Regions from separate parts of the Anaerobacillus sp. ABR4_321 genome, predicted to be linked through region 2. Evidence: riboswitches for the same ligand, from Rfam matches in the RefSeq annotation. Region 2 holds a riboswitch; each other region holds the start of a gene.
The links. A riboswitch is a leader RNA that binds a small molecule or an ion and turns the genes downstream of it on or off. The one in region 2 is predicted to bind lysine.

Region 1 (10,343 bases), 400 kb from region 2:
AATGGAACGTTGATTACTCAAGCAGGTAAGAATGGAAATTATGTAGGAGAAGTCGTCCTGAACTATGATACTGAACAGTGCAAATTAGTTGAGGCAGAAGCTTATGCGATTTCTGTGCGTGATCATAAAGAAGATCAAGCGACAAAGGAACAGCTAGATCGATTAGGAGCGAATGCACAAAACTTATTAGACGAGGTCGTGTGCCGCCTCGAACAACCTCTAGAAGCAGAGTGGTTCAGGCGCTCTGTCCTTCCTGACGAGCTCTCTGCTGCTCTTAGAGAATGGTGCAATGCTGATATTGGAATGATCAATTCGGGTATGCTACTTGATGGATTAAGTGAAGGGAAGGTGTCGAGAGAAGACCTTCATCGTATATGTCCACACCCAGTCAATCCATGTAAAGTTATTCTAAAAGGAAGTGAATTACGTGAGATCGTCGCATATGCAATGTCTGACGAACTCGTGCATTTAACGTTTAAAGGATTAGGTTTCAGAGGAGAAGTCATGGGTATCATGGCTTTTGATGGACTCGAAGTGAAAACAGTCGTAATGGATGATGGTCTTCATCACGTAACAGAAATTCTCCATAACGGTCATCAGCTATCTCCAGAAAAAGAATATTCAGTGGCTACGGCGGATATGTTCACCTTCGGAAAATTTTATCCGCAGATGAAGCACGCTAAGAAGAAGTACTACTTACCAGAAATGCTTCGGGATCTTCTTGCATTTAGACTTGAGAACAGATATTAATCTTTGATTGTCAAACATGCCTCCGCGCTCATATAAATAGAATGACAACTTGTGAGTCAGGAGGCGGAGGATACGTGATCAATGTTACACCTATCATGATCGATGGTCATCCATTTACAGCGATTAGCATGAAACTACCTAAGACCAATTTTCTTGCTGTTACAAATGAAAATGGCTACATCATGTGTGGAGCACTGGATATTGCGTTACTTAATGAAAAGTTAAGTGATCGCAAAATCATTGCAGGCAGAGCTGTTGGTGTAAGGTCTATCGAACAGCTGCTAGAAGCACCACTTGAATCTGTAACGCTTGAAGCAGAGGCAAGGGGCATCAAAGTAGGAACCATCGGAAGAGATGCGATGCTCAAAATGTTATAAGAAAAACCACAGCTTGCGGGCTGTGGTTTTTCTTTAGGGAAAATATGTCCATACTTCTTTCCTTCTTCGCATATACATGTTGAGGAGAAGGGAGGATATTGGCTTGTTCCGAACTCGAAGAAGGTTCATTCGAAAAGGTCCGCTTCCTTTTCGATATGTGTTTGTTATCTCGTTCATTCTATTTATTTTTATGACAGTTCAAGGACTATGGATCGTTGAAAAAGGTATTAAGCCTACTCTTATCGAAATAGCTAGAACAGAAACGAACCGAATCGCAACACTCGCGATTAACCAGGCCATCAACAAAAAAATCGTTGAAGAAGCAGATAGCACAGAAGAGCTGATCAAAAAAGAAACGGTTAACCAAGTAGATATCGTCCAAATTAACCAAAGCGCTGTAAATAAAGTACTTGCTCAATCGACAGATAAAGTGCAAAAGTTCTTAAAGAGCGTTGAAGATAACTCGATCGATTATTGGGCAGAGGAAAATGGGGTCGAGCTTCAAGTTGATGAAGATGTACCATTAAGTAAAGGAATCATCCATAACATTCCGATTGGGCAAGCGTTTAACAATACGTTACTCGCGAACTTTGGACCAAAAGTTCCTGTGAGATTTACAGCGATTGGAGAAGTAAAGTCTGATATCAAACATAACATTCAGCAAGTAGGGATCAACAACACTTGGGTTGATATTCGCGTCCATATCGAAGTGCATGTGAAAATCGTTATTCCATTTGCTACAGATTCAGATGTCGTCACAACGGATATTCCTGTTATTGCAACGTTTATAAAGGGAGATGTGCCGAACTTCTACAATAATGGATCTGGTACAGGATTGCCTGATCCGGCTATCGATATTGGAGGAATGGAATAAATTGTGTTTGCATAGCACTTAGAACTAAGCTATAATAACGAATTGTATTAAACTAAATAATGTTCCTTATCTTATACGATGAGGTAGAGGAGCAGATACTCATAAGTACGTGTTGGGAGAATGACATCTATGATCAGCATCGAAAGGGAGATCTGCCGAAGCAGAAATAATCGTCACATTATTTTTGTTGGGGCGACATTGAATAAATGTCGAACTGTCATTATGAGGCTTACTTATAATGGAGAACTACTGATCGGGATGGACACTTGACATTGTAACCGCAAAACGGGCAATGATAGGACCATATCCTTTCATTGGCCGTTTTTTTGTTTATCCAAAAGTAGTGAACCATAACTTGAAAAGGATGGTGAATATGGAAAATACGATTTATTCGATTATTCCGCCGCTCATCGCATTATTGATGGTAGTGGCAACCAGGAAGGTATTGCCTTCACTAGGGGTGGGAATTATCCTTGGTGCGTTGATGATCAACGACTGGAGTATTGGTGGTTCTATTAAAGAAATCTATACGATTGTGAAGGGCATTTTTATTTCTGACGGTGGGTTAAATACCTGGAACATGTATATTATTTTCTTCTTACTTCTATTAGGCATGATGACTGCATTTATTTCAATTTCAGGTGGTAGCCGAGCGTTCGGTGAGTGGGCCATGAAACGAGTGAAAACGCGAACTGGTGCTCAGATCGTTACTGCAGTCTTTGGAGTTATTATTTTTATCGATGATTACTTCAATTCTCTAGCGGTTGGGAATGTTAGTCGTCCTATTACAGACAGGCACAAAGTTTCGAGAGCCAAGCTTTCTTACATCATCGATTCAACTGCTGCCCCGATGTGTATCATTTCCCCTATTTCTAGCTGGGGAGCTTATATTATTGCAATTATAGGTGGTATTCTTACTACACATAGCATCGTTGGTGTTGGTGCTTTAGAAGCTTTCATAAAAATGATTCCTATGAATTTATATGCGATCTTCGCACTTGGAATGGTTTTCTTCGTAAGCTATTTCGATATTAACCTTAAGGCAATGAGAGTTCATGAAAACCGTGCACAAAAAACAGGAGAAGTACTCGACCCTTCAAAAGGTGCTGTACCAGGGGAAACAACTGGCTTACCTGAAAGTGATAAGGGGAAAGTAGCAGATCTTGCTTGGCCAATCATTATGCTGATCGCAGGTACGGTCATCTTTATGATCATCACAGGTATTCAGGCAGTGAGTGGAACGGATGCTGCCGTAACGCCGTTAACGATTTTTGAAAATACAGATGTTGCAGCTTCGTTATTATACGGTGGTTTGATCGGTTTAGGTACGTCTCTAGTGTTCTTCTTCTTTAAGAACATGGGAGGAGCAGCGTTTGGAAAAGGTGTCGTTGAAGGAATCAAATCGATGCTTCCTGCAGTTTACATCCTTCTCTTTGCATGGACGTTGATCGAGATTATCGGAACACTTGGAACAGGTAAATATCTAGCTGGTCTAGTTGATCAGCATATAGCCATCGGTTTTCTTCCAGCAATCTTGTTCTTATTAGCAGGCGTAATGGCATTTGCTACTGGAACATCATGGGGAACATTCGGTATTATGCTTCCGATTGCTGGAGAAATCGCTGCTGCGACAGACCCAACCTATATGCTACCTGTACTAGCCGCTGTACTAGCGGGAGCGGTGTTTGGAGATCACTGCTCGCCGATTTCTGATACAACGATCCTTTCTTCTACAGGCGCGGGAAGCCATCATATCGACCATGTGTTGACACAGCTTCCTTATGCTCTGACTGTAGCTGGAATCGCGCTCGTAGGCTATCTTGTACTTGGGTTTACAGGAAGCTCGATTGCTGGGCTGCTTGCAACAGCAGTAGTTTTTGCGGTTGTTGTCTATATACTAAAAACAAAATACGAAAATCGTACGGTTGAAGCCGTTAACGAATAATCGAACAGGGGGGACCATCCTCCTGTTTTTTTTATGTCATCCTACAAAAAAGGGGTGTTTTTGGCTAATTTTCGAAGTGATTTTACAAATTATCTGAAAGATTGCTTTGACATGGCCAATAGTACTAGATATACTATAAACAAAATAATCAGAATTTAATTAAAAATCTAAACCTTTTTCTGGAAGGAGGAGAACAAGGAGAAGGGTTACAACGTCTAAGGGGGTAATACTAGTGGAAAAAAGAGCTCAGTGGGGAACGAGAGCTGGCTTTATCTTAGCAGCTGTTGGTTCTGCAATCGGACTAGGTAACATTTGGAGGTTTCCAGCCGTTGCATATGACAACGGTGGAGGGGCATTTTTTATACCATATTTATTTGCACTAATAACTGCGGGTATTCCGATTCTTATTTTGGAGTTTACGATTGGCCATAAGTTCAGAGGTTCAGCTCCGCTTTCGTTCTTCAGAATGAATAAAAAGACCGAATGGCTCGGTTGGTGGGGCGTTATTGTTGCGTTTGTTATTTCTACGTATTATGCGGTCATTATAGGTTGGGCAATTTCTTATAGCTATTTTGCATTCAATTTGAGCTGGGGTTCAGACACAGAAGGCTTCCTATTCAATGACTATCTGCAGCTGACTGTTAATCCTGGTGAAACAGGTAGCCTTGTGCCAGGAGTATTCATTCCGCTTGTGGCAGTTTGGATTATTACGCTAGGCGTTCTTCTTGCAGGGGTTAAGAAAGGAATCGAACGTGCGAACAAAATCTTTATCCCTACGTTGATCGTGCTTTTCTTAATCATCGTAATTAGAGCTGTGACGCTTCCTGGGGCAGCTGAAGGTTTAAGTGCATTCTTTACACCGAATTTTGACTCCATTACGTCCGGTAGTGTTTGGGTAGCAGCGTATGGACAGATCTTCTTCAGTTTATCGATTGCTTTTGCTATTATGATTACGTATTCAAGCTATCTTCCGAAGAAATCTGATATTACGAACAATGCGTTTATTACAGGGTTTGGTAACTCTTCATTCGAGCTTTTAGCAGGTATCGGAGTATTCTCCGCATTAGGATTTATGGCTACTCAACAAGGTCTAGGTGTCGATGAAGTTGTAAGCGGAGGAGTCGGACTAGCGTTCGTCGTATTCCCTCAAATTATCAATGAGTTCCCTGCACTGAATGGTATGTTTGGATTCCTTTTCTTTGCATCACTCGTACTTGCTGGATTATCTTCACTAATCTCAATTTCAGAAACGTACGTTGCTGGTATCTCTGAAAAGTTTGGCATTTCTCGTACGAAAGCTGTATTGATCGGTGGTGGTGTCGCATCACTCATCTCGATCTTGTTCGCGACACAAGGTGGATTGTTCTTCCTAGATGCAGCGGATTACTTCATCAATCAGTTTGGTATTGCGTTTGTAGGTCTTGTAGAAGTCGTCGTAGTAGCATGGTTCCTACGTCAGCTTCCTGGTCTTGAAAATCATGCCAATGGCATTTCTGACATTCCGCTAAACTATTGGTGGAAAGCATGTCTTGGGGTCATCACTCCAATCGTGCTCGGCTACATGATGTTCGATCTATTTAAAACGAACCTTCTTAAAGAATTTGAAACTGAAACAGGAAACTATGGAGGATACACAGATGGCTTCATCCTATATAGTGGCTGGTTCGTAGCTGGATTTGCTCTTCTTGTTGGTATCCTATTCAGCGTAAAGAAATGGGACGCTAAAGTAGAACAGGAAAAGTATAAGGAGGTAAGTTAATATGGGTGGTAGCGCAATTTTCATGATGATTGTTGGGATTGTCATTATATGGGGAGGCCTTGTAGCAAGCATCTTAAATGCTGTTCGAGTCTCTAAAAACCAATAGATCAAAAAAGGAAGAACTAACGTTGTGGCGTTAGTTCTTCTTTTTGTATGATCGCTCTTGTCTTTCCCACAATCGTAATGATGGATAAGGGTCGTAGGACCATTCGGTTCTACCATTATCTTTATAGATGCCATAGTGAAGGTGAGGAGGGAACTTACCAGCAGTGCCTTTTGGTCCATAACCAGAACTACCTACATAACCGATTATTTCCCCTGGCTGTACGACGCTTCCTTTGTCGATCCCTTTCTCAAAGCCATTCAAATGTGCATAGTAGTGGTAATTTCCGTTTATGTCTCGAATTCCGATTCTCCAACCTCCATAGCGGTTCCAACCTTTTGTTTCAACTGTTCCATAGCTTGTTGCTTTAACAGGAACACCGTACGAAGCAAAGATATCGGTTCCTTCATGAATGCGAAGTCCTCCCCAGCCTCGACGATCCCCCCACGTACTGCGATAGCTGTAATTCGCAGTTAACGGTACTGGAAAGGCATGTTTCTCGAGCTTCAACGTATTGAACGTTTTATAAACTAAGCTATTGCTTGTGATTGTTCTAACGGCTTGATCTCGCTGATAGTAGTCCCACAAACCAATACGAATATCTTCCATATCCGTCCCATACTGTTGTAGAAACGAGCCTATCGTAAAGAGCAAGTCTTCATCATCTGTTCGTGTTGCTTTGCCATCTTCATTTCCATCTAAACCGATCCCTCCAAAGAAAGAGATCGCTTCTGGGGATGAGTCATCTTTATTTGGGTTAGTAGCTCCAGCCCATTTCTCTGGTGAAATGTTGATGGCGATCGACCCGGTTTCTCTAGGAATATCATTTCGAGATCTTCTTATGCTTCTTTCGTATTGATCTATTCCAGCAAAGACGTACCATGGAAGTTGCGTAACAGTTTCCATTTTATTAAACAGCATCATTCGTGTCTTTCTTAACTCGTCTTCATTTTGCTCATTAGCAGAGAGATTCGCAGGGAATAGGAAAAAAAGTATAAGGATAAGAAAGCTGTATTTTCTCACGATTCTTCTCCTTTCATTATGTTGTCGTTATGTATAGTGTGGTTTTACAGTGGTAAATCATTATGTCTAAATAATGGAAGAGAAGCCTGGGACATTCGTCATTAGATTCAGACTTTTCCTAGAAAAATTCACCATACGTATGTTATTCTTTAATACAGAAAAGCAGTTTTAGGGGGACACAATTATGACGAAAAAAGAAGAACATCTACGGAAACCGGAATGGCTAAAAATAAAATTAAATACGAATGAAAACTACAAGGGTCTTAAGAAGATGATGCGTGAGAAGAACTTACATACCGTCTGTGAAGAAGCGCGTTGTCCTAACATCCATGAGTGCTGGGCTGAGAGAAAAACAGCAACATTTATGATTCTTGGAGATGTGTGTACGCGAGCTTGCCGTTTCTGTGCGGTTAAGACAGGATTACCAACTGAGCTTGATTGGGCAGAACCAGAGCGAGTGGCGGATTCCGTGCAGATGATGGGTCTTAAACACGTCGTTATCACAGCAGTTGCAAGAGATGATCTAAAAGATGGTGGGGCTGCTGTTTTCGCAGAAACCGTACGTGCCATCAGAAGAAAGAACCCTTTCTGTTCAATCGAAGTGCTTCCATCCGATATGGGCGGTCAATTTGAAGCTCTGAAAACATTGATGGACGCAAAACCTGATATTATGAACCATAATATTGAAACGGTTGAAAGACTGACTCCAAGAGTCCGTGCTAGAGCAAAATACCGCCGTACACTTGAGTTTTTACAACGTGCGAAAGAAATGAATCCAAACATTCCAACGAAATCAAGCATCATGCTAGGTCTTGGGGAAACGAAGGAAGAAATTATTCAAACGCTTGATGATCTTCGTGCTCATGACGTTGATATCGTGACATTAGGGCAATACTTACAACCTTCTAAGAAGCACCTGAAAGTAATGAAGTACTGGACACCTCAGGAATTTTTGGAATTGAAAGACATCGCTCTTGAAAAAGGATTCAAACACTGTGAATCAGGTCCGATGGTACGTTCTTCTTACCATGCTGATGAACAGGTTAATGCTGCAAAAGAAGCTACAAAATAATTAAGAAATCGGCCCTGAATGAGGGCCGATCTTTTATTCACTCTTCATTTCTTTTCCACTCATGTCGTTCAATTCGTCGTTCGATTCACCGACCATCTCACCGTTTTCGTTCTCTCCATCATTTACTTTTTTCCCTTGTGGCGCTTTTTTCATCTGAGCGATCGTCTGATCGATGCTCTTGTCCATTTGACCATTTGCAGCCGATCCGTTTTGATAGCGTTCGATCTCTGGGATGATTCCTTCCATATCAGAAACGTACACATGGTAATATCTAGGGATTACGGAAAGAGCTGTTTTCTTAACTTGGTCAGCAGTAGCGTCACGATTTTTAGTTGTCGTTTTATACCCGATCAGTACTTCTTCGTCGGTTACAAGAACAGCAGTGTCATGTACATAAGGCAGCTCGACCGCCATAGAACTGATCATCTCAGCCAAACGATCGCGATCAAGGTAAACAACATTTGATGGTTTTTTTGCTGAGTTCATGTTGTTTGTGTTTCTAGAATGACGCACATAACCAAATGAGCCTTTTCTTGCTTTTTCCTGTGTATTCGCATGGTTCATTCCGTATTCATCAGGGTCGGTTTTAACCGGTGATAAGTCCGCATGGTCGAACGGGTCTGTTGCCTGCTCCCCTTGGCAAGCAGCTAGGCCAAACAAAAGCGGAACGATAAGCAGGGTTTGCTTTTTCAAAAGATTCACCTCCATACTGTTATCATCACCGATTGTAAGATCTTTTTTCCTAGCAATACTTGGACATTTGGAATAAAAAAGGTATGATTATCTTAACGAGCCATATCAAAGTGAGGGAAGTAACATGATAAAAGTTAATCAACACTCCTATGAGTTGGTAAAAGAAGAACGGGAGGGCTGGAACGAGGAAGCGTTTCAAAATCGTTACAGCGAAATCCTCGATAAATATGATTACATCGTTGGTGACTGGGGATATGGTCAATTAAGATTGAAGGGATTTTTTGAAGATCGCAACCAGAAAGCCACATTCGATACAAAGTTCAGCACGGTTCTTGACTATCTATATGAATATTGCAATTTTGGCTGCCCTTATTTTGTATTAAAGAAGCAGAAGAAAGAGAAAACCAAAAAGCAATATCAAGAAGCATAACCCTCCAGAGATGGAGGGTTTTATTATGCTTTATAAGGTTTTTCAGATTCACGATCCGGATCATCGTGCGGAGGATGTGATGCAGGATCTTGACGAGGAAGCCCTTGGTGAAGGTTCTTGTTTTCGTAGTTAAACGCACTGTATGAGCGTTGCCCTTCTTTCCAGGGAGTCGTTTTACCAAGCTTTTTATTCACCGGAGACCCATAAGGACCTTCAGGCGTATCCTCTGGAAGGACATAGTTTCTACCTTTTTCAACATTTGCAAAATCTGTATACGTTTCATCATCATCGTAAAACATGAAAAAACACCACCTTCATCAGGTAGTGTATTCATAATGAAATTATTTATTAAACGAGTGCGCCACGAAGAAATTCGCGAAGTTCTTCTGCATCTTCTTCATTAAGCGTATAGGCATGTTCTAAGTATCCTGGTTCATCGAGATCATCTTGTCCAACGATCGCAAATTTTCCACCTTGAATATCTAATACGAGGGACTTTCCATAAAATCGATCTGATTTCACGATGCACAAGTCAAACCGATGATTATGTCCCATAAAACAAATGAACCTTGATTCCGTGCTTTCCTTTTCATCATAAATGAACTGATCATCTTCTAACATATTCTACACCCTCTCTTAACTTTATCAGTTTTTATCCTTATCATACCAGACTCTGAGGCATTCTCAAATTCCCGATTAACTGATATCTCATTCGAGATTATGATAAACTATATTCAGTTCTCGTCGAAGGTAGGGGATATGAATGTATTTTGTAGATCGTAAGAAAATCGAAGAACAGCTTATCTTTCTTGAAAATAACCTAACGCTTCTAAAGGAAAACTCTTTCCAAACCCCTCTAGAAAAAGTAGCGTTAGAAAGACTTCACCATGTATTTATCGAAAGCATCATCGATGTTGGAAATACGATTATCGATGGGTTCATCATGAGGGATCCAGGAAGCTATGAGGATATCATTGAAATTCTTACTGATGAAAAAGTGATTCCAGCTACGAGCAGTGATGCGTTAAAGCAAGTCGTTGCAAAGAGAAAGTCGCTTATGCAGGAATTCACCAATATAGACCATGACGCTCTCTTTACGAACTTAACGAACAACTTACGTGTGCTAGAATTATTTCCAGAACAAGTGAGAAGATATTTGAATGAAGAACTTGGTGCTGTTTCAGCTTTTATGCCTGAAGATTCATAGAAAATGCTAACCGCTTTCATTGTGAAAGCGGTTTTTAGATAAGTGGAGGTAGACATTATGAAAAAGTATAAAGGATATTTGATCGATTTGGACGGTACGATGTATCGTGG
Region 2 (10,343 bases):
TTCAGGCATTGCTGATCATGTTCAGAGAAGTACTTGAAGCCCTTCTCATCATAGGAATCATCACAACGTATATGAAACGAATGGGACAACGTCAATACAACAAATTTGTTTGGCTAGGCGCAGGACTTGCAGTTGTTGCAAGCATAGGTGTCGCCATGTTGTTTCAGGTAGTCTTCACTGGATTTGCTGCAATGGGAAGTGAAATGTACCTGAAGATCGCCATTATGCTGATCTCCTCAGTATTACTGACACAAATGGTGTTTTGGATGGCTGAACATAGCCGGGACATCAAAGGCAAGACTGAAGGAAAAATGACGAAGTATATAACGACAGGAAATATAATTGGTATGGTTATTCATTCGTTCCTCGTTGTTTTACGAGAAGGCATCGAAACGGTCTTCTTCTTCGCTGCGATTACAGGCGGCGATATTGGGAAAGGTTTCGAAGGTTGGGGAGCCATTACGGGAGTGTTAATTGCTGCTGTTGTATCGTATCTTTTCTTCAAAGGTACGATGCGTATCCCGCTCAAATCTTTCTTTAAGGTAACAGGAATCTTCATCGTCCTCATCGCTGGAGGGTTACTTGTTCAAGGTATCTCCATGATGCAGGATATTAGAATGATTGGAAGTGTCATGCCTCACGTCTATGACTTAACATGGTTCTTGCCTGAACATCCGATCGATTATGCTCATTATGTACGTGATAACGGCGTTGCCCCTCTATTATCTGGCGACATCGGTATTTTCTTCAAGGCGCTGTTTGGATATTCTTCCATGCCTTCAATAGAAGAAATCGTAGCGTACATCGGTTACTTTGCTGTTATATATCTTCTTGTTACGACAAAGAAAGCTCCTTCAAAAGCTGAATCAGCTAAAGAAGAAAAATCCGCTATGTTCAAGGCAAACAAAATGAATGAAACTGCTGTAAAATAAACAATTAAGGAATACAAGGCGATGAGTCGCCTTGTATTTTTTGTACGTGAGAATGACCGGGACAGGTTTCTAAAGGATGATCATGTTGAATATGAAAAAGCTATCGCTAAACGCATTATTTAAAACGTTAATCTTATTAGTAAGTATCACTAGCATAATTCTCATTAGTTTGTGGAGGTTTCATTATGCGATCGACCTTCCACGATCTTGGGATCAAGTAGACTTTGCTCTAGCTTTAAGCAGATTCGACTTATATGCCATGCAGCCACATTTCCCGGGTTATCCCTATTTTGTTTTAGGGGGAATGGTCATCCACAAGTGGATTGGCAATCCCTCGTTAGCTTTATCAACATTTAATAGTCTAATTTTATTGTCTAGTTCGATCCCTCTCTATTTCTTAAGCCGCAATATCCTTTCAAAAACGATCAGCGTACTGATCGTTGGTGTACTTCAGTCGATGGTTTTCTTGAACGTAATGTCCATTCAGCCTATGAGTGAAGCAGCCGCGGTTGGGATTCTATGGTGGTACATCTGGGGTTTACATGTTGCCTTCCAACGTAAAGCGTCTTCATTTGTTTTGTTATTACCCTCATTTTTATTAAGCATTCTGCTAGGAATTCGATTATCATATCTACCATTTGGAATCGGGTTAATCCTTCTCCTAATAAGTAGGAGATCTAGCTACACTTCTAACAAAACATATGCTTTGTTTATCAGTGTTCATCTTTTTATTGCGATTTGTTTTCAGCTTATTTGGGTTGTAGGACTAGCTGCTTCAGAAGGAGGAATCACTGCATTCTTAGAACTAGCACTTGGATTTTCCTCCGGACATTTTCAAGAATGGGGAGGTAGTGCTGTATCGACAACTTCTCCACTATGGATAAGAAGCTACGAACTCGTCGTAACCAATATAGGCTGGGTTGGACTTGCAGGACAAAGGCTCTACATTGCAGCAATGATTACTATTATGATAATTGGTTTTATTTTATTATTGAACAAAGTTAGCAGACAAAGCATCACCCCGTTTCAATGGACATATGGAATCATGTTTGCTCTATACTTCTTGTGGGCGTTGTTTGCGCAGAATATTGATAAACCAAGACACATCCTTCCATTACCTGGAATGGTTTTGTTTGCGGTATTATTATTCACTACTAAGTATTCAGAAGGTTTCAGGGCACATCTAGTGAAGCTTGGTTTGGTGATGTTGCTACTCTTTCAATCTTTTGGAACGTTCACAATGATGAGAGAAGCTCAGCACCCCGCCGCTGTCCATCAGTTGAGTAGTTTTCTCTCGGAAATAGAAGAGCCTATCATGGTGTATACCTGGGAGGAAACAAGGGTAATGGATTATCTGGACGTTCAGTATGAACATGACCGTGTATTCACATATGAAACCTTCTTGTCAGAAATACCTTATTACGATGAGAGAAGAATATTTTTAACGGATCGTGTCGTGAAGGGGTTTGAACAGCAAGGGGCACCGATAAGAAAATCGGTCACAAAGGTCGGAGCGTATTATTCCGATAAGATGTACGATCCTGTCTATCACGAAATTGTTTTGTACGAGTATAAGCGATAGGCATTATGATACAATAGGGGAACATAGATGCGCCTTGAATGGGTAGAGAGGTGAGATAGCGTGGAACAATTTTTGAAAAATAAGCTAGCTGTTCTACCCGATCAGCCTGGCTGTTATTTGATGAAAGATCGTCAAGGGACGATTATTTATGTTGGAAAGGCAAAGGTACTTAAGAACCGAGTGCGTTCCTATTTTTCAGGAGCACATGATGGTAAGACGCAGAGGCTAGTTGGAGAGATCCGCGACTTCGAATATATCGTTACTTCAACTGATTTAGAAGCACTTATCCTTGAACTAAATCTAATAAAGAAACATGATCCAAAATATAATGTGATGCTGAAAGATGATAAGAGCTATCCATATATCAAGATTACGGCTGAAGAACAACCTCGACTCATCACAACAAGAAAAATAAAAAAAGACAAAGGTAAGTACTTTGGTCCATATCCGAATGCTTATGCTGCGAGTGCTACAAAGAAATTGCTCGATCGTATCTATCCGCTCAGAAAGTGCCGAAAGATGCCAGATCGAGTCTGTTTGTATTACCACATCGGCCAGTGTCTTGCGCCTTGTGTAAAAGAAGTTACGAAAGAGCAGAACAAAGAAATGATCGACGGGATCACGAAGTTTTTAAATGGTGGTCACCATGAGGTCAAACAGGATTTAGAACGTAAGATGGTGAGCGCTTCTGAAAACCTGGACTTTGAGCGTGCGAAGGAATACCGTGATCTCATGTACCATATTGAAAAAGTGATGGAAGCTCAAACGATTCAAACAAACGATGGCCTCGATCGTGATATCTTTGGATATAGTTTTGATAAAGGCTGGATGTGTGTTCAGGTCTTCTTTGTCCGTCAGGGGAAACTCATAGAACGAGATGTCTCGCTCTTCCCGTTCTATAATGAGCCTGAGGAGGACTTTTTAACATACCTTGGTCAGTTTTATCTACAGAAGAACCACCCTAAGCCTAAGGAGATCCTTTTACCTAATACAATCGATGCTCAATTAGCAGAAGATCTTCTTCACATCCCAGTACAACAGCCGAAAAGAGGAAAGAAGAAAGAGCTAGTTGAATTGACGATAAAGAATGCTAACATCGCACTCAATGAAAAGTTTTCTCTGATTGAGCGAGATGAGAAAAGAACGATCAATGCGGTTGAGAACCTTGGTGAACAATTAGGAATAGAAGCACCTCTTCGAATAGAGGCATTCGATAATTCGAATATTCAAGGAACAAACCCGGTTTCAGCGATGGTTGTGTTTTTAGATGGTAAACCGAAGAAGAATGAATATCGAAAATACAAGATAAAAACAGTAGAGGGTCCAAACGATGTTGGCTCGATGAAAGAGGTCGTTAGGAGAAGATACACAAGGTTACTTAAAGAAGATGGACCACTCCCAGATTTAATTATTATCGATGGCGGCATCGCTCAGATTCAAGCATCAAAAGACGTTCTAGAAAATGAGCTTGGTCTAGATATTCCGGTTTGTTCGTTAACGAAAGATGAGAAGCACCGAACATCCCACTTATTGATCGGAGACCCTCCAGAGGATGTGTACCTTCCTAGAAATAGTCAGGAGTTCTATTTACTTCAGCGAATTCAAGATGAAGTCCACCGTTTTGCGATATCGTTCCATCGTCAGCTCCGTGGAAAATCCATGCTGAAATCTAGTTTGGATGAAGTCCCAGGTATCGGACAGAAGCGTAAAAAGAAACTCTTAAATTATTTTGGATCGATCAAGAAAATGAAGGAAGCTGGCGTAGATGGTCTACAAGAGGCTGGTTTACCGAAGAATGTTGCTGAAGAATTGATGGCTCGTTTCAAACAAAAAGAAAATTAATTACGAAATTGTATTGCGGCGTAACTCATAGTTCGTTATAATAGTGAAAATTTAATAGTTCCACACTTCGATAAATTGAAGTGATGGTAGAGGCGCAAAAACCATCAGTATACCCAATGAGAGTGATAAGACTTGTTGACGTGGGTGGAAAGGGGAATTTGCCGAAGCGAACAGGTGCTTATACACCTTAAGCTGGACCTGCATTGAAGAAGTGCAGAGCTGTCATTCAATTCCTTCCCGGGGGTTGAATGGAGGACTATCTCACACAGGGACGTTTTCTTGAATTATGAAAACAACAGTGAGGTTTTTCTCATTGTTGTTTTTTTCTATATAGAGAGCCTAAATTACTTATTCAAGAAACTAGTTGTGAGTGAGAAATACAGTTATAGAGTGGAAAGGATGGAGAGAGTGGGACTTCGAGTAATGAAATTTGGTGGAACATCTGTTGGAGATGTCGAAAAAGTAAAGAACGTCGCATCGAGGCTTGCTGAAGCAGTTGATGCAGGGGATGAAGTTGTAGCAGTTGTTTCTGCTATGGGGAAAACCACAGATGAACTAGTGGGTTTATCAAAAAGCATCACAAATAATCCCTCCAAAAGAGAACTAGACATGCTGCTTACAACCGGAGAGCAAGTAACAACCGCTCTTCTTGCAATGGCGCTTCATGAGAAGGGTTACGAAGCCGTCTCACTTACAGGGTGGCAAGCAGGACTTAAAACAGAATCTGTCCATGGAAACGCGAGGATTTTGGATATTGATGCCAAAAGGATGAATCAGCATCTTGCAGAAGGAAAGATCGTCATCGTTGCTGGCTTCCAGGGTCTTTCTGACACAGATGACATCGCGACATTGGGTAGAGGAGGATCTGATACTACTGCTGTTGCGATCGGGGCTGCACTGAAAGCAGAGCGATGTGAAATATACACAGATGTAGATGGGGTCTATACAACTGATCCTAGATACGTAAAAGGCGCCCGTAAACTGTCAACGATTTCTTATGATGAAATGCTCGAATTGGCAAACCTTGGTGCGGGGGTTCTTCATCCTAGAGCGGTGGAGTTCGCGAAGAATTATAATATTCCACTCGAGGTACGCTCAAGTTTTACAAACGAAGTAGGAACCATAATTGAGGAGGTCGCATCCATGGAACAGAATTTGGTAGTGAGAGGGCTTGCGTTCGAAAGCAATGTGACAAAAATAACGATATCTGGTCTTCCGAATGAAATCACGACACTTCCATCGTTGTTTTCATCCCTTGCATCGAATGGAATTAATGTAGATATCATCATTCAGAGTACGAGTGAGAAGAATACGACGAGTATATCGTTCTCAATCGAAACAGCTTCACTTGAGTTAACGCTAGATGTTCTGCGTCGCCTTGAAGTCAAACTACCATATGAAAACATTTTCTATGAGTCTGGACTTTCGAAAGTATCCATCGTTGGATCAGGTATGATCTCAAATCCCGGTGTAGCTGCACAGATGTTTGAAGTTCTTGCTGAACATGATGTTGAGATCAAAATGGTAAGCACATCTGAAATTAAGGTATCTACAATCGTACCTGAGGATAAAATGATCTATGCGATCGAGACATTACACGATCAATTCCAGTTGGATGAAAGAACACCAGTTAAGCAGTTATAAAAAAATAAGGAGGCCACCTTGGCCTCCCTTTTTACAATCATGATTCGATTTTATCTTTCGGATCCCATTTGATTGTGATTTGGATTTCGTTTTTCTTGCTCGTTTCATAAGCTTCCGTTATGCACTGCAGCATGTATTGAAATTGTTCAGCAAGAAAACCAGCTTCTAACTGATAACAATCATTTCGACTAGTTTTTTTTCTTTCTTCTATTAATGGTGACTGAAGTAAGTAAGAGACCTCATTCTTTTTTTCTTGTGCGATGGTTAGAGCACCCCATCCTGCATCTTTAAAAAATTGCTCGATTTCTTCTCTCGTAGATAGAGGGAATTTTCTCGCGATATCTTTACCAGTCCAATAAAGAATGTTCGCTTGTTCAGTCCCTAATAGCTCAGGAAGAAGAACTTCTCTAAAAAGCTCATATCCAAAAGCTGTTGTGGTTACTTCATGACTATAATCGATGGTATTCGTGCGCTTTTTAAACATAAACTCCTCCAATTCGTCTCATATCATTATAACGGTTTGGAAGCGATTCCTCCATACATACAGGAAAAGAGAGGAATAATATCCTAGCAAATTTCATCTAGGAATTTAGAAAACTCAAAATGTACGCGTTTTCTTGACGCTCCTAAATGATGGGAGTACAATGAATATGTCACATATAAATCGACAGAAAGCGATGATTTCTGTGCATGCAAAGGCTTTTATAGTAGAATATGCAGTGGCAGATGGTAGCTTAACAACTTAAAAGGGGGACACACAAAACATGGCCGCAAGTCGAGACTTTGTCAGCCGAAAATTGCATTCGCTTCTAGGAGTAATTCCGCTGGGACTCTATGTTACGCAGCATCTAACAGTAAACCACTTCGCAACGAGAGGTCCAGAGGCATTTAACGAAGCTGCTCATTTCATGGAATCTTTACCATTCAGGTATCTCCTTGAAATCTTTGTTATTTTCTTACCGCTATTATTCCATGCGATTTATGGTGTTTATATCGCATTTCAATCCAAGAATAACGTAAGTAGATATGGCTATCTACGAAATTGGATGTTTTATATGCAGCGGATCTCAGGGATAATTGTTTTAATTTTCGTAACCTGGCATGTATGGCAAACTAGAATTCAGGCTGCGATGGGTGCAGAAGTTAACTATCAGATGATGGTGGACATACTAGCTAATCCTTGGATGATGATCTTCTACATCGTTGGAGTAATTGGTACAGTATTCCACTTTGCGAATGGTCTATGGTCCTTCTTCGTAAGCTGGGGCTTTACAGTAACACCGAAATCTCAGCGTGCAATGACATATGTAACAATGGCTATTTTTCTTGCTCTTTCAGTCGTTGGTATACGCGCGCTTTTCGCATTTGTTTAAGCAACAAACGAACTGTCTTCACCACCATACTGAAAGGGTACATATCCTTCAGTAAGAGCTAGCAATTAAGGGGGAACCGTTCTTATGAGTAATGGTAAAATTATTGTAGTCGGAGGCGGATTAGCCGGTTTAATGGCTACTATTAAAGCCGCTGAAGCTGGAGTTAGTGTCGATCTCATTTCGATCGTTCCGGTTAAGCGTTCTCACTCTGTTTGTGCACAGGGGGGAATTAACGGAGCTGTTAATACAAAAGGAGAGGGAGACTCTCCTTGGGAACATTTCGACGATACTGTCTACGGAGGAGATTTCCTAGCGAATCAACCTCCTGTTAAGGCGATGTGTGATGCAGCGCCTGGAATCATCCACTTGATGGACCGCATGGGTGTTATGTTCAACAGAACGCCTGAAGGACTTCTTGACTTTCGTCGCTTTGGTGGTACACAGCATCACCGTACTGCTTTTGCGGGTGCAACGACAGGTCAACAACTGCTTTATGCGCTTGATGAGCAGGTGCGTCGCCATGAAGTAGCCGGCCTTGTTAATAAATACGAAGGCTGGGAATTCTTATCCGCTATTATCGATGACAGCGGAGTGTGTCGCGGAATGGTTGGTGAAAACCTAACAACTTCCGAAATTAGAAGTTTTAAAGCTGATGCAGTCATCATGGCTACTGGTGGTCCGGGAATCATTTTTGGTAAGAGTACAAACTCTGTCATCAATACTGGTTCTGCTGCTGGAGCTCTTTATCAGCAGGGTGCGATCTACTCGAATGGTGAATTTATTCAAATCCATCCAACAGCAATCCCAGGAGACGATAAACTCCGTCTTATGAGTGAGTCTGCTCGTGGTGAGGGTGGACGAGTATGGACATACAAAGATGGTAAACCATGGTACTTCCTTGAAGAGAAGTATCCTGCATACGGAAACCTGGTACCTCGAGACATTGCAACGAGGGAGATCTTTGACGTATGTGTACGTCAGAAACTAGGAATCAATGGGGAGAACATGGTATATCTAGATCTCTCACATAAAGACTCCAAAGAGCTTGATATCAAACTCGGTGGAATTATCGAGATCTATGAAAAGTTCATGGGGGATGACCCTAGAAAAGTCCCTATGAAAATTTTCCCTGCAGTTCACTATTCAATGGGTGGGCTATGGGTAGACTTCAATCAACAAACGAATATTCCAGGTCTGTTTGCTGCAGGTGAATGTGATTATTCACAGCATGGCGGAAACCGTCTTGGTGCTAACTCGTTGCTTTCTTCTATTTACGGAGGAATGGTAGCTGGACCGAATGCAGTTGAATATATCAATGGTCTTGAAAACACAGTTGAAGATATGCCTTCTTCTCTATTTGAAAGTCATCAACAAGAAGAACAGTCGAAGCAAGATGCGATCTTGAAGATGGATGGAACTGAGAATGCTTACCAGATTCATAAAGAACTTGGTGAATGGATGACTGCAAACGTAACGGTAGTTAGAGATAATGAGAAGCTGTTAGAGACAGATAACAAGATCCAAGAATTGATGGAGCGTTACGAGAACATCAATATTAATGATACATCCAAGTGGAGTAACCAGGGAGCTTCTTTCACTCGTCAGCTTTCAAACATGCTTCAGCTTGCACGTGTCATTACTCAAGGTGCATATAACCGTAATGAGAGCCGTGGAGCGCATTATAAACCAGAATTCCCAGATCGTAATGATGAAGAGTGGCTGAAGACTACGATGGCGAAATACGATGCAGCTAATAACAAACCAGAATTTTATTATGAAGAAGTTGATACATCATTAATTACACCTCGTAAACGCGATTATTCGAAGAAGAAAGCGGGGGCTAAATAATGAGTGAAGAACGTCAGATTACTCTCAAAATAAAAAGACAAGATGGACCTGAGTCCGCACCATATGAGGAAACGTTTACGATTCCTTACCGTCAAAACATGAACGTTATCTCAGCGTTAATGGAGATTAGACGAAACCCTGTTAATGCAAAGGGCGAGAACACTACTCCAGTTGTTTGGGAAATGGGCTGTCTTGAAGAAGTTTGTGGAGCATGCTCAATGGTCATCAACGGAAAACCTCGTCAATCATGTACTGCTCTTGTGGATCGTTTAGAACAGCCGATTCGCCTAGAGCCTATGACGACATTCCCAGTCATCAGAGACTTAGCTGTTGATCGTAGTAGAATGTTCGATGCGCTTAAGAAAGTGAAGGCTTGGATTCCAATCGATGGTACTCATGATCTTGGTCCTGGTCCACGTATGCCTGAGAACAAAAGGCAGTGGGCATATGAACTTTCCAAGTGTATGACTTGCGGCGTTTGTCTAGAAGCATGTCCGAACGTGAACAGCCGCTCAGAATTTATTGGACCAGCTGCGGTTTCTCAAGTGCGCTTGTTCAATTCCCATCCTACTGGTGAAATGAACAAAGAAGAGCGTCTTGAAGGATTAATGGATGAAGGCGGATTAGCGAACTGTGGAAACTCACAGAACTGTGTGCAATCTTGTCCTAAAGGCATTCCATTAACAACCTCAATTGCTGCAATGAATAGAGCCACTTCTCTTCAAACTTTCAAAAACTTCTTCGGTAGTGACCGATAAATATGTGTAAAAGGATCCCAAGAATGGGATCCTTTTTATTTCAGTCGTTCTAAAACGAAATATTTCTCAGGAAATGACTAAGAATGAAGAAGTCTGTCGGTAGAATTTCTGTACTTCACATCAAGAAAGTGTTCTAAATTATGTAACACGTCTGTCAAAAAAACATATAGTGTATGGACTATATTAATTTTGATGAAGTTGCTTTGTTGCCCTATCGAGGAGGGTGGAATGTTGAAAGGGAACCACTACCGACCGAAGCCGCTTTTAACTAAACGAGAAAGAGAAGTATTTGAACTGCTTGTTCAAGACAAAACAACGAGGGAAATTGCAGAAGAATTGTTTATAAGTGAGAAAACAGTTCGGA
Region 3 (10,343 bases), 400 kb from region 2:
AGTCCCAAATCAACATATCACCGGATTCGCAGCACTTTCCTGCGATTGAATACAGGTGATCTTTCGGTTCATTCATTCGATTTACGATCGATGCCTCATACTTTGCGTTATATAAAGCAGGACGAAGATTGTCACTCATCCCCCCATCAACAGCAAGGTAATTCCTTAGTTCCGGAACATTTTTATGAGAGCCAACGGTGTACAATGTAGACCCAGCTTCACCGACAAGAGAGCGGCCAGGTTCAATCCAGATTTCTGGCATCGACATGTTGCTATGCTCGATTTGCTTTTTTACAGCATCCGTCATGGCATCGATGTAGTTCTGAGGAGAGATCGGTTGATCTTCGTGGTTGTATCGAATACCAAACCCGCCACCTAAATTCAGCACCCGGGGCTCATACCCAAACGCTTCATTCCAGCGATGGAGGTAACTATAGATCTTGTCGATCGCCATCACAAATCCTGTCGTTTCAAATATTTGAGATCCGATATGGCAATGAAGGCCAAGCAGGTGAATGTTACTCATTTTTAACGCCGTATCGATCGCTTGCTCTACTTGACCACTCTGTAAATCGAATCCAAACTTTGAATCTTCTTGACCCGTAAGAATATAGTCATGTGTGTGTGCTTCGATCCCAGGCGTTATTCTTAAGAGCACATTCGTTGAAACCTCTTCTTCTGCTGCTAGCTGTTCGAGTAACGAAAGCTCATAAAAGTTATCGACCACAAAACAACCAATCCCAGCTTTTAGAGCCATCCTTATTTCTCTTTCGCTTTTATTGTTACCATGAAAGTGAATCCGGTCGACTGGAAACCCTGCTTGTAAAGCCGTATATAATTCTCCTCCAGAGACAACATCAAGACTCAACCCTTCTTCTTCCGCTAGTTGAATCATCGCAATACAAGAGAATGCTTTACTCGCATACGCAACCTGATAGTTTAATTGCTTTTTCTCGAAAGCCTCTTTAAAGGCTCTTGCTTTCTCTCGAATCAGTGCTACATCATAGACGTACAATGCTGTGCCGTACGTTTTCGCTAGTTCAAACGTATCGACCCCTCCGATTGTATAGTGACCGTTTTCTGAAATTTCTGCTGTGCCAAATAAGTGCACGATATTCTCCCCTCTCGCTTTATTCAGTAAGCGAGCTCCCACTACATAAAAAAACAAACAGCCAACTTATAGATACATTGGCTGTTTTGCTCCGTATCCCCACGAGTTGGATTAGCTCACCACTGCAGTATAGATAACAGTGACAGTCTGCAGCTTATTCAACTACAGCCCAGCAGAAAAAGGATGGACCTTCTTCCACTTCGGCAATTCGACCTTTCAGATACCATCATCGCAACCCATTATATGCTCAGATATCGTACTCATTCTCATTGCGCCTCTATCCCCATTACATTCAATGAGGTCTATTCTATTAAAAATTAAATTATCACACTTTTTAAGATTCAGCAAGTGGTTCGTCCTCTTGCTTCTTTTTATTTTGAGGCTGTGTAATACTCGGTCTAAGCTTCGTCAATGGCACTGAGACTCTGATTAGAATCTGTAAGAACGCCTTTGCGTTAAATGGGACGAACGGCCACAAATACGGTGTATTGAGCGGGCGTAAACTTATTAAAAACAATATCGTCAAAGTAACGCCGATCATGTAGCCTGGGACTCGGAAGAAATAGACGAGAAACAATAATAAGAGCCTGATCAATTTGTTTGCGATTGCAAGCTCATAGCTTGGGGTCGCATAAGAACCGATTGCCGCGATCGACACATAAAGAATGACCTCTGGTACGAATAGACCAACGTCGATGGCGATTTGTCCAATTAGAACCGCTGCGATTAAGCCCATAGCTGTTGAAAGTGGCGTAGGAGTATGGATGGCGGCCATCCTCAAAGTCTCTATACCGAGTTCGGCTAGTACGATTTGAACGAATATCGGAACATTGGTTTTCTCATTCGGTCCGATGAAATCGATCGTTTTTGGAAGTAGTTCCGGTTCATATACGAATAGTAGCCATAGTGGCAAAAGAAGCAATGCAGCAAGCATACCACCAAATCGTACCCATCTAAGAAACGCTCCCGCTAGAGGTGCTTCTCTGTATTCTTCCGCATGCTGAACGTGATGGAAAAATGTCGTAGGCGTGATGATGACACTCGGTGAAGTATCTACGATGATCAGCACATGACCTTCTAATAAATGAGACGCTGCAACGTCGGGTCTTTCCGTATACCTCACCAGAGGGAATGGATTCCCTGCTTGATGCACCAAAAATTCTTCTATCGCTTTATCAGCCATCGGTAGACCATCGATATTGATCTCTTTTAACTTTTTCGTTACGATTTCGACTAGGTTAGGATTTGCCACATCCTCTATATACGTTATGCAAATATCTGTTTTAGAACGTTCTCCAACTTGCATGATCACATTCCTAAGTTTTCCATCACGTATTCTACGACGTGTTAACGCTGTATTTTCAATGATATTCTCTGTGTACCCATCTCTCGAACCGCGGATGACCTTTTCTGTATCGGGCTCTTGTGGTGTTCTGCCAGGATACTTACGAACGTCAATAATGTATGCCTGTTCTTCGCCTTCCATAAAAACAGCGATTAACCCTGAGAGAACTTGATCTACGACTTCATCAAAGGTAGTTACTGTCGACACTTGCTGATGTGGCAAGTGATTATGAATCACTTTTTCAAACTGCGCAGTCAGACGATGATGTTCGTCTGTATACATCAATTCACGCATGATTTCTACTATGATAGATGTATCACAAAGTCCTGTACAGTAGTAAAAGTACACTTCTTTGTTTAATATTCTTATTTTCCGAACGCCTACGTCGAAACTCTTCCCAATACCAATCGACTTTTCCATGAACTTTTCATTTTCTTTTATCTTTTTAAAGATTTTTTGTTTATCCTTCGTTGTTGAACTCATCTATTCCACTCCTTTCTAGAAGAATTTGGACCGCTTTCCTCGTAATCGGTGACCCTTTTGACGGATCATCATAACCTGACATCTTACCAATATCACCAACTCCCACAACAATTGGAAGGTCCAATTTATCAAGGATAGATACCGTGTCTCCATCGATCCTCCCGATTTCCATATCAGGAAGCCCGTTTTTATCGACGCCAAAATGGGTAAGCTCCCCAAACCGGTCGATGGAAACATCCACTTTCGTCCATTCAGAAAAATGGGTTCTCGATGCCACAGCGATCGCTCCTAAAACCTCGATATCCGCATCAGAAGCTACATACTGCATCGCAAGTTCGCCGTATCCTTCACCTTGGTAGCCACTGTCATCAAACATGACAAACACTGGGTCATGAGGGGTTTCAGAAATGAGTGATACGATTTCGTATCCAGCAAGCGGGGTAGGGTTACCAGCCGATTGACTGATACATCTTCCGCCAAGTTCTGAGGCTACTGTTTCAATAGCCTGTTGCGCATATAGATCACCGTCAGTAACAAAAATAACCCTCCGCTTTGTATTCATATCTTCACCCCTTTGGTTTAAACAGTATGGCAACGATAAAACCGAATACGATCGCTGACGAAATACCAGCTGAAGTTAATTGAAAAATCCCCATCCCAATGCCGATAAAGCCGTGTTCTTCACCTTTTTGCATGGCTCCATGGAGCAAAGAATGACCAAAGCTTGTGATCGGAACGGTTGCTCCTGCCCCCGCAAATTCGATCAGCTTATCATAAATTCCAAATCCGTCTAATATCGCACCGGAGACGACGAAGGACGACATAACGTGTGCAGGTGTTAATTTAAAAATGTCTAATAAAAGTTGACCTATCACACAGATAGCTCCTCCGACAGCAAATGCAAGGAAATATTCCATTATTGACCACTTCCTATTCTTTCAAAAACTACAGCATGTGCAATGGCTGGCATGCTTTCTTTCTGTTGAACCATCACGGGACTATGAAGGCACCCTGTTGCAACGACTAAAATCTTGTTGTAGCGCCCTTTTTTCAATAGATCCATAAGATGCCCATACGTTACAACAGCAGAACACGCACATCCACTGCCTCCTGCAAACACTTCTTCTTGATCTGGGCGATAGACCATCAATCCACAGTCATTGTGGTTATTGGTGATGTCATATCCATCTTCTAACAGCAGGTCTCTGACGATTGGTGACCCGACAGCTGATAAGTCACCAGTAGCGATCAAATCGTATTCAGTCGGCTCAATATCAAGATCTTTAAAGTGTGTAGCGATCGTATCGGCTGCAGCAGGCGCCATCGCAGATCCCATATCGAATGGGTCTTTCACCCCCCAATCCACCACTCTTCCAACTGTCGCTGCAGTAATTCTGATATCAGAAGCATCAGTACTGATTAAAACGGCACCTGCACCTGTTACTGTCGCGGTTGCAGTTCCTGGCTTTTGGCCTCCATATTCAGTAGGGTACCGAAACTGCCTTTCAGCAGTCGCATTATGACTACTAACCCCAGCTACAGCAGATGTCGCAAAACCTCCCTCTACTAAAGAGGATGCTACTGCAAGGGATTCCATTGAGGTCGAGCATGCCCCGAATACACCTAGGAAGGGAATTTGTAGTGCCCTTGCAGAATAGGTCGCACTTACGATCTGATTTAAAAGATCTCCAGACACATAAATGTCTACATCTTCTTTAGAAAAACCTTTTTTGCTTAAACAGTTCGTAATCGAGTCTTCCAGAAGCTTTCTTTCGGCTAACTCCCAATTCTCCTCATTACAATGAAGATTGTCATAGGTCACATCGAAACATTCACCTAAAGGACCTTCAGCCTCCTTAGGACCAACTGCTGTGCCAACAGATTGTACATATACGTTAGAGAACTTCCACGTTTGTTTTCCAATTTTCATTCGACTCTCTCCTTACTTACAACAACGCTCTGAAAATTAGCCGGACAATTCCTACCAAATAAGCTGCAACAACCCCGAAAACGATGACAGACCCAGCGAGCTTAAACATGTTCGTTGCGACCCCTAAAACGATCCCTTCACTTTTATGTTCGAGAGCAGCACTTGTGATCGAATTCGCAAAACCTGTTACAGGAACAGCTGAACCCGCACCCGCAAACTGTCCTATCTTATCGTATACACCAAAACCAGTAAGTAAAGCTGAGATAAGGATAAGCGTAGCAACTGTTGGGTTTCCTGCATTTTTTTCAGAAAAATCGAATACACTCATGTAGAAATTCTGAATCCCTTGACCAAATGCACAAATTGCGCCTCCCACCAAAAAAGCTTTTAATGAATTCCAAACATAAGGTGTTTTAGGATGATAATTCTTAATATTTTTCGAATATTGTTCCTGGTCGTGTAACGACATTTAAAACCCTCCATCTACAAAGACTGTCCAATGAAATAGTGAACCGAAGATCTTTCCTAATACGATAGCCATCAATAATAAAAGGATTTTATCGATAAATCCAATTCGTTTCGTAAGAATTGGAAGCACGTTTAGGACTTCTGTTAGAGCTGCCGCAAGCATTCCTATAAAAATTCCTGCGAGAAGCCCAACCGGCACCATGAGGATCTTAGGTAACCCTAAGATTGGATTTCTTAATGATAGCCAGCTCGCTGTAACAGCCCCAACGATGATTGCCCACTCATAGAACTTGATCAGATGCCTTGTTTTTGTTATTTGAGTTAAACGAGGGATAATCCCTAGAACAGATAAAAATGCAACTAAACCAGCTCCTACAGCAATTCCTTCAGCAAAACCGATGATCATTACCAAAATGATCTGCGCATTCATCATTCGTTCTTTCCATTGTCTTCATTTTCATGAACGATGACATATCGATCGAGGTCTTGTTGATAATTGAACATCTCTACTTCAAGTGGACTAGGTTCTTCATTAAATCTTTTCTTAAACAAGTGGTTAAAGAATAGGATCATTCCAATCCCAAGCCCGAATGAATACGGAATCTGGAGGAGAAGAGGTTTAGGATTATCAATCCCAGTAACGATTTTGTAAATTTGTTGGTGTACTTCACGCATACTTACGTCTTCATGGAAGTTCATAATTGCTAGTGCAGCCCCAATAAATAGAAGAAGCCAAATGAACACAAAATAGACAGGTGCTAATTTTTTCTTTGAGATTTGCACTTCGATAATGGTTTGTGTCGGTCCGATAATTTGCACTTCAAGAGAGTTTGTACGTTGAATCGCTCTTATCACTTTCATCACATCGATTACAACGAGATTCTTATCTTCTTTCCTAATGCGATGAATGATGGTGGTCTCAAGTTTTCTACATATCTCGTCTTCTCCAATCAGCTGAGCGATATCACCGATCGTCAGATGTGCTCCGGGCCTCACTCTAATCTTTTGTTTCAATCGAAGGTAAATCATATCAGCTGTCACAGCTCTCCACCTCCTTATTCGAGAGGTACCTTATATAGGTAATAGTATGTTTCTGGTATATCGCTCTCATTCGAACTGCACCCATGTTCCATTAATTCCCTCGTAGAAAAACATGGTTCAAATTAAGAAAATATCCAACAAAAAAACAGCTGAACTATTTGTTCAGCTGCTCTTTTATTTCCTTTAATATTTTCTTTTCCAGCCTTGAGACCTGTACTTGGGAAATCCCTAACCGTTCAGCTACTTCTGATTGTGTTTGGTCTTTGTAATACCTCAGATATACGATTAACCTTTCCCTTGAATCTAACTGCTGTAGAGCATCTTGTAAGGCAATCTTATCGAACCACGATGTATCTGAATGATCTGCAATTTGATCCAATAGCGTAATTGGATCACCGTCATTTTCGTAAACCGTTTCATGGATCGAACTCGGTGCCCGAACAGCTTCCTGAGCCATTACCACTTCTTCTGGAGTGACGTCGATAAGCTCAGCAATTTCATTGATCGTTGGTGTTCGACCTAACGTTTTTGACAACTCATCTCTTGCTTTACGCACTTTGTTTCCTGTTTCTTTAAGAGATCTGCTAACCTTTACCGTACCATCATCTCGAATAAAGCGCTGGATTTCTCCGATAATCATTGGGACAGCGTAAGTGGAGAATTTAACATCATAACTTAAATCGAACTTGTCAACGGATTTTAACAGACCAATACACCCTATTTGGAATAAATCGTCGGCTTCATAGCCTCTATTAAGAAAGCGTTGTACCACAGACCAAACAAGTCTCATGTTTTTTTGTACAATTTGATCTCTTGCCTGCTGATCGCCATTTTGGCTCTGTTTGATTAATTCCTTGACTTCTTCATGCTTAAGCTGAGTATGTTTACCTTTTTTTACCTCCACGTCCATACGCAGGTCCCCTTAATTACATAACGCTTTATTTTTTGATAGGTACTTTACAACATGAATCGAAGTACCCTGGTTCTTAGCAGATTCAACCTTTACTTCATCCATAAAGTTCTCCATGATTGTAAAGCCCATCCCAGATCTTTCTAATTCTGGCTTCGTCGTAAACAGAGGTTGTCTAGCTTCATCCAAATCATCGATTCCGATTCCATTATCGCGAATAGTGAGGTGAACCGTATCATCATTGAGCTCAACAGATATATAGACTTTTCCATCTCCATTCTGTTCATACCCATGAATGATTGCATTTGTCACTGCTTCAGAGACAACTGTTTTAATTTCGGTTAGCTCATCGACTGTTGGGTCTAATTGCGCTATAAATGCTGCAACTGTAACTCGAGCAAAGGATTCATTCTGACTGAGAGCTGAAAATTCAATATCCATACGATTTCTCATTAAGCCACCCCCAGTGTCGCAAGAGCATGTTGCTCATCATCTTCGAGTCTCACGATCTTAAATAGACCTGACATCTCAAAAAGGCGTTTCACAGCTGGAGATATCGAGCATACAACCATCTCTCCACCAAAGCTTTTCACCTTGTTGTACCGGCCAAGAATCACACCAAGCCCAGAGCTATCCATAAATGACAGACCTTCCAAACTTAGAACGATATGCTCGATTTTTCTCTCCTCAAGAAGTTGATCGACTCTCTCCCGTAACTCTTCAGCGGTATGATGATCTAGTTCGCCTTCTAAACGTATTAATAAAACTGGATGCTTAACTTCAAGGTTAATCGTAAGACTCACAACGCACTCCTCCTCATGGTTTGCTTGTGAGTTTTTTCTCTGTTTATTACCTTAATTCCTTCTTCGTGACAAAACTAGTGATTGTTCGATGAAAGGGTTGCTTACTTGACACCATCTGACGCTTTGGCGAATTGCCCTACCGTCCTCTTCATCAACTGCCACCATGATGCTTGATCGATCGATTGTGATGACAATACAGGCGACGTTGCTGTTACTTTGCCATCTACCTTAACAGTAAGAACACCTACAGGATCACCCTCTTTAATCGGGGTCTGAAGATTTTCATTCATTTTGATCGAGGTCGTTATCTTCTCGTCTTTACTGCCTTTTTTCATGAGCACAGATACTTGCTCAGAAGTTACAACTTCCATCGTTGCTCGGTCACCTTTGTTAATTTCGACTTCTTTTACCACGTGATTTCTATCGAATAATTTGTTTGTCGTATATTGAGAGAAGGCATAATCGAATAGCTTCGTTACCTCAGCATTCCGCTTTTTGGGTGATGGTGCGCCCATTACAACAGCGACTACTCTCATATCATCGCGTTTCGCAGTAGCGGTTAGACAATATTTTGCTTCATTCGTAAAACCAGTCTTCAACCCGTCTACACCTTGGTAAAATTTCACTAATTTATTCGTATTCACTAACCAGAATTTTTTATCAGTATCTTCTCTTAAGTAATCTTCGTACTTTCCTGTGTATTTCGTAATCAAGTCATATTTTAATAATTCTCTCGCCATCATAGCCATATCATGTGAAGTTGAATAGTGATCCTTCGCTGGAAGGCCTGTAGGATTCACGAAGTTCGTATCTTTTAGGCCCATTTCTTTTGCTTTATCATTCATCATTTGAACAAAAGCTTTTTCTGAACCAGCAATCGCCTCTGCCATCGCAACCGATGCATCATTACCTGAAGCAATCGCGATGCCCTTCAGCATATCGTCGGCCGTCATCTCTTCCCCTGCTTCTAGGAAGATTTGAGATCCTCCCATAGATGCTGCGTAGTCACTCGTGCGGATTTTGTCATCAAGCTTCACTTTTCCACTTTCGATCGCTTCCATAATCAAAACCATCGTCATGATCTTTGTCATACTTGCTGGAGGAAGCTTTTTATCACTGTCTTTTTCATATAAAACTGCCCCTGTATCTCGTTCAATGAGTATTGCAGACGATGATTCTTCTACAATATCTGATTTTATTTCATTAGCGCTTGCAAATGTTGGAACGAATGTTGCTACTACGAGTAGCATGGCGAGTAAAGCTGCCGAAACTTTCATCTGGATCCCTCCATTCTTAGTAATAGAAGGATGCCCATCTTATTGGTAAAGTATACCTTTCTTTCATTACGATTGAATGAGAACGGATACCAATAAAAAAAAGCCCCCAAAATGGGGGCTTTCGTTTATATTTAGTTGATCACATCATAAATAAGCTTGTGTTTACCTGGAGATTCCTCAGAAAGTGTGTATGCTTCATTGATCTTTTTGATTGAATCTTGTGGATTCTCATCATCACTATGAAGTGTAACCAATGCTTCGCCTTTCTTCACGGCATCGCCTACTTTTTTGTTTAACGTGATCCCTACACCGTGATTGATCTGATCATCTTTCGTTGCTCTACCCGCTCCAAGGTACATAGCAGCAACACCGACTGATTCTGCATCGATCGCAGTTACGTAACCGTCTTGTTCAGCAGTTACTTCAATATGATACTTCGATTGCGGAAGTTTAGAAAGATCGTCGATTACGCTTACGTCTCCACCTTGAGCAGAAACAAGAGAACGGAACGCTTCAAACGCTTTACCGTTTTCAAGGTTTTCTTCAAGCGTTTTATATGCGGAATCAAAGTCATTAAATACTCCTGCAAGAACAGTCATATGTGAAGCTAATTCTAATGATAATAGACGAAGGTCTTCTACTTTTTTACCTTGAAGAACTTCACAAGCTTCACGTACTTCGTTCGCATTTCCAACTTCAAACCCTAGAGGTTGGTTCATATCACTGATTACTGCAACAGTGTTACGTCCAAGATTATTACCGATGTTCACCATTTCTCTTGCTAGAGCTTTAGAATCTTCTAGATCTTTCATGAAAGCTCCAGTGCCCGTCTTAACATCAAGAACAATGCTGTCAGCACCAGATGCTAATTTCTTACTCATGATTGAGCCAGCAATCAAAGGAATGGAGTCAACAGTAGCCGTAACATCTCTAAGAGCATATAGCTTCTTATCAGCCGGAGCTAGATTTCCTGTT

Region 1: another riboswitch for lysine. It lies ahead of ACXADT_RS07590 (Na+/H+ antiporter NhaC family protein); the one in region 2 lies ahead of ACXADT_RS09555 (aspartate kinase).
Region 3: another riboswitch for lysine. It lies ahead of lysA (diaminopimelate decarboxylase); the one in region 2 lies ahead of ACXADT_RS09555 (aspartate kinase).

The regions. Positions count from the first base shown of each region.
Region 1 covers NZ_JBSWTK010000001.1:1,460,842-1,471,184, forward strand. Annotated here, with positions in the region: gene ACXADT_RS07575 (bifunctional metallophosphatase/5'-nucleotidase) at 1-750, shown strand, start outside; gene ACXADT_RS07580 (YunC family protein) at 825-1,127, shown strand; gene yunB (sporulation protein YunB) at 1,231-2,001, shown strand; lysine riboswitch at 2,078-2,258, shown strand; gene ACXADT_RS07590 (Na+/H+ antiporter NhaC family protein) at 2,375-3,946, shown strand; gene ACXADT_RS07595 (sodium-dependent transporter) at 4,179-5,705, shown strand; gene ACXADT_RS07600 (methionine/alanine import family NSS transporter small subunit) at 5,707-5,811, shown strand; gene ACXADT_RS07605 (M23 family metallopeptidase) at 5,842-6,834, opposite strand; gene lipA (lipoyl synthase) at 7,016-7,903, shown strand; gene ACXADT_RS07615 (YhcN/YlaJ family sporulation lipoprotein) at 7,937-8,596, opposite strand; gene ACXADT_RS07620 (YutD family protein) at 8,721-9,026, shown strand; gene ACXADT_RS07625 (hypothetical protein) at 9,050-9,325, opposite strand; gene ACXADT_RS07630 (DUF3055 domain-containing protein) at 9,375-9,647, opposite strand; gene ACXADT_RS07635 (DUF86 domain-containing protein) at 9,790-10,233, shown strand; gene ACXADT_RS07640 (TIGR01457 family HAD-type hydrolase) at 10,291-10,343, shown strand, end outside.
Region 2 covers NZ_JBSWTK010000001.1:1,857,345-1,867,687, forward strand. Annotated here, with positions in the region: gene ACXADT_RS09540 (FTR1 family iron permease) at 1-932, shown strand, start outside; gene ACXADT_RS09545 (hypothetical protein) at 1,018-2,514, shown strand; gene uvrC (excinuclease ABC subunit UvrC) at 2,635-4,356, shown strand; lysine riboswitch at 4,436-4,623, shown strand; gene ACXADT_RS09555 (aspartate kinase) at 4,765-6,000, shown strand; gene ACXADT_RS09560 (YslB family protein) at 6,038-6,484, opposite strand; gene ACXADT_RS09565 (succinate dehydrogenase cytochrome b558 subunit) at 6,765-7,373, shown strand; gene sdhA (succinate dehydrogenase flavoprotein subunit) at 7,458-9,221, shown strand; gene sdhB (succinate dehydrogenase iron-sulfur subunit) at 9,221-9,979, shown strand; gene ACXADT_RS09580 (helix-turn-helix domain-containing protein) at 10,208-10,343, shown strand, end outside.
Region 3 covers NZ_JBSWTK010000001.1:2,254,739-2,265,081, reverse strand. Annotated here, with positions in the region: gene lysA (diaminopimelate decarboxylase) at 1-1,111, opposite strand, end outside; lysine riboswitch at 1,216-1,399, opposite strand; gene ACXADT_RS11710 (spore germination protein) at 1,446-2,939, opposite strand; gene spoVAEA (stage V sporulation protein SpoVABEA) at 2,917-3,501, opposite strand; gene spoVAE (stage V sporulation protein AE) at 3,506-3,856, opposite strand; gene spoVAD (stage V sporulation protein AD) at 3,856-4,869, opposite strand; gene spoVAC (stage V sporulation protein AC) at 4,886-5,338, opposite strand; gene ACXADT_RS11685 (stage V sporulation protein AB) at 5,339-5,767, opposite strand; gene ACXADT_RS11680 (stage V sporulation protein AA) at 5,767-6,366, opposite strand; gene sigF (RNA polymerase sporulation sigma factor SigF) at 6,533-7,288, opposite strand; gene spoIIAB (anti-sigma F factor) at 7,301-7,741, opposite strand; gene spoIIAA (anti-sigma F factor antagonist) at 7,741-8,091, opposite strand; gene ACXADT_RS11660 (D-alanyl-D-alanine carboxypeptidase family protein) at 8,193-9,368, opposite strand; gene ACXADT_RS11655 (pyrimidine-nucleoside phosphorylase) at 9,500-10,343, opposite strand, start outside.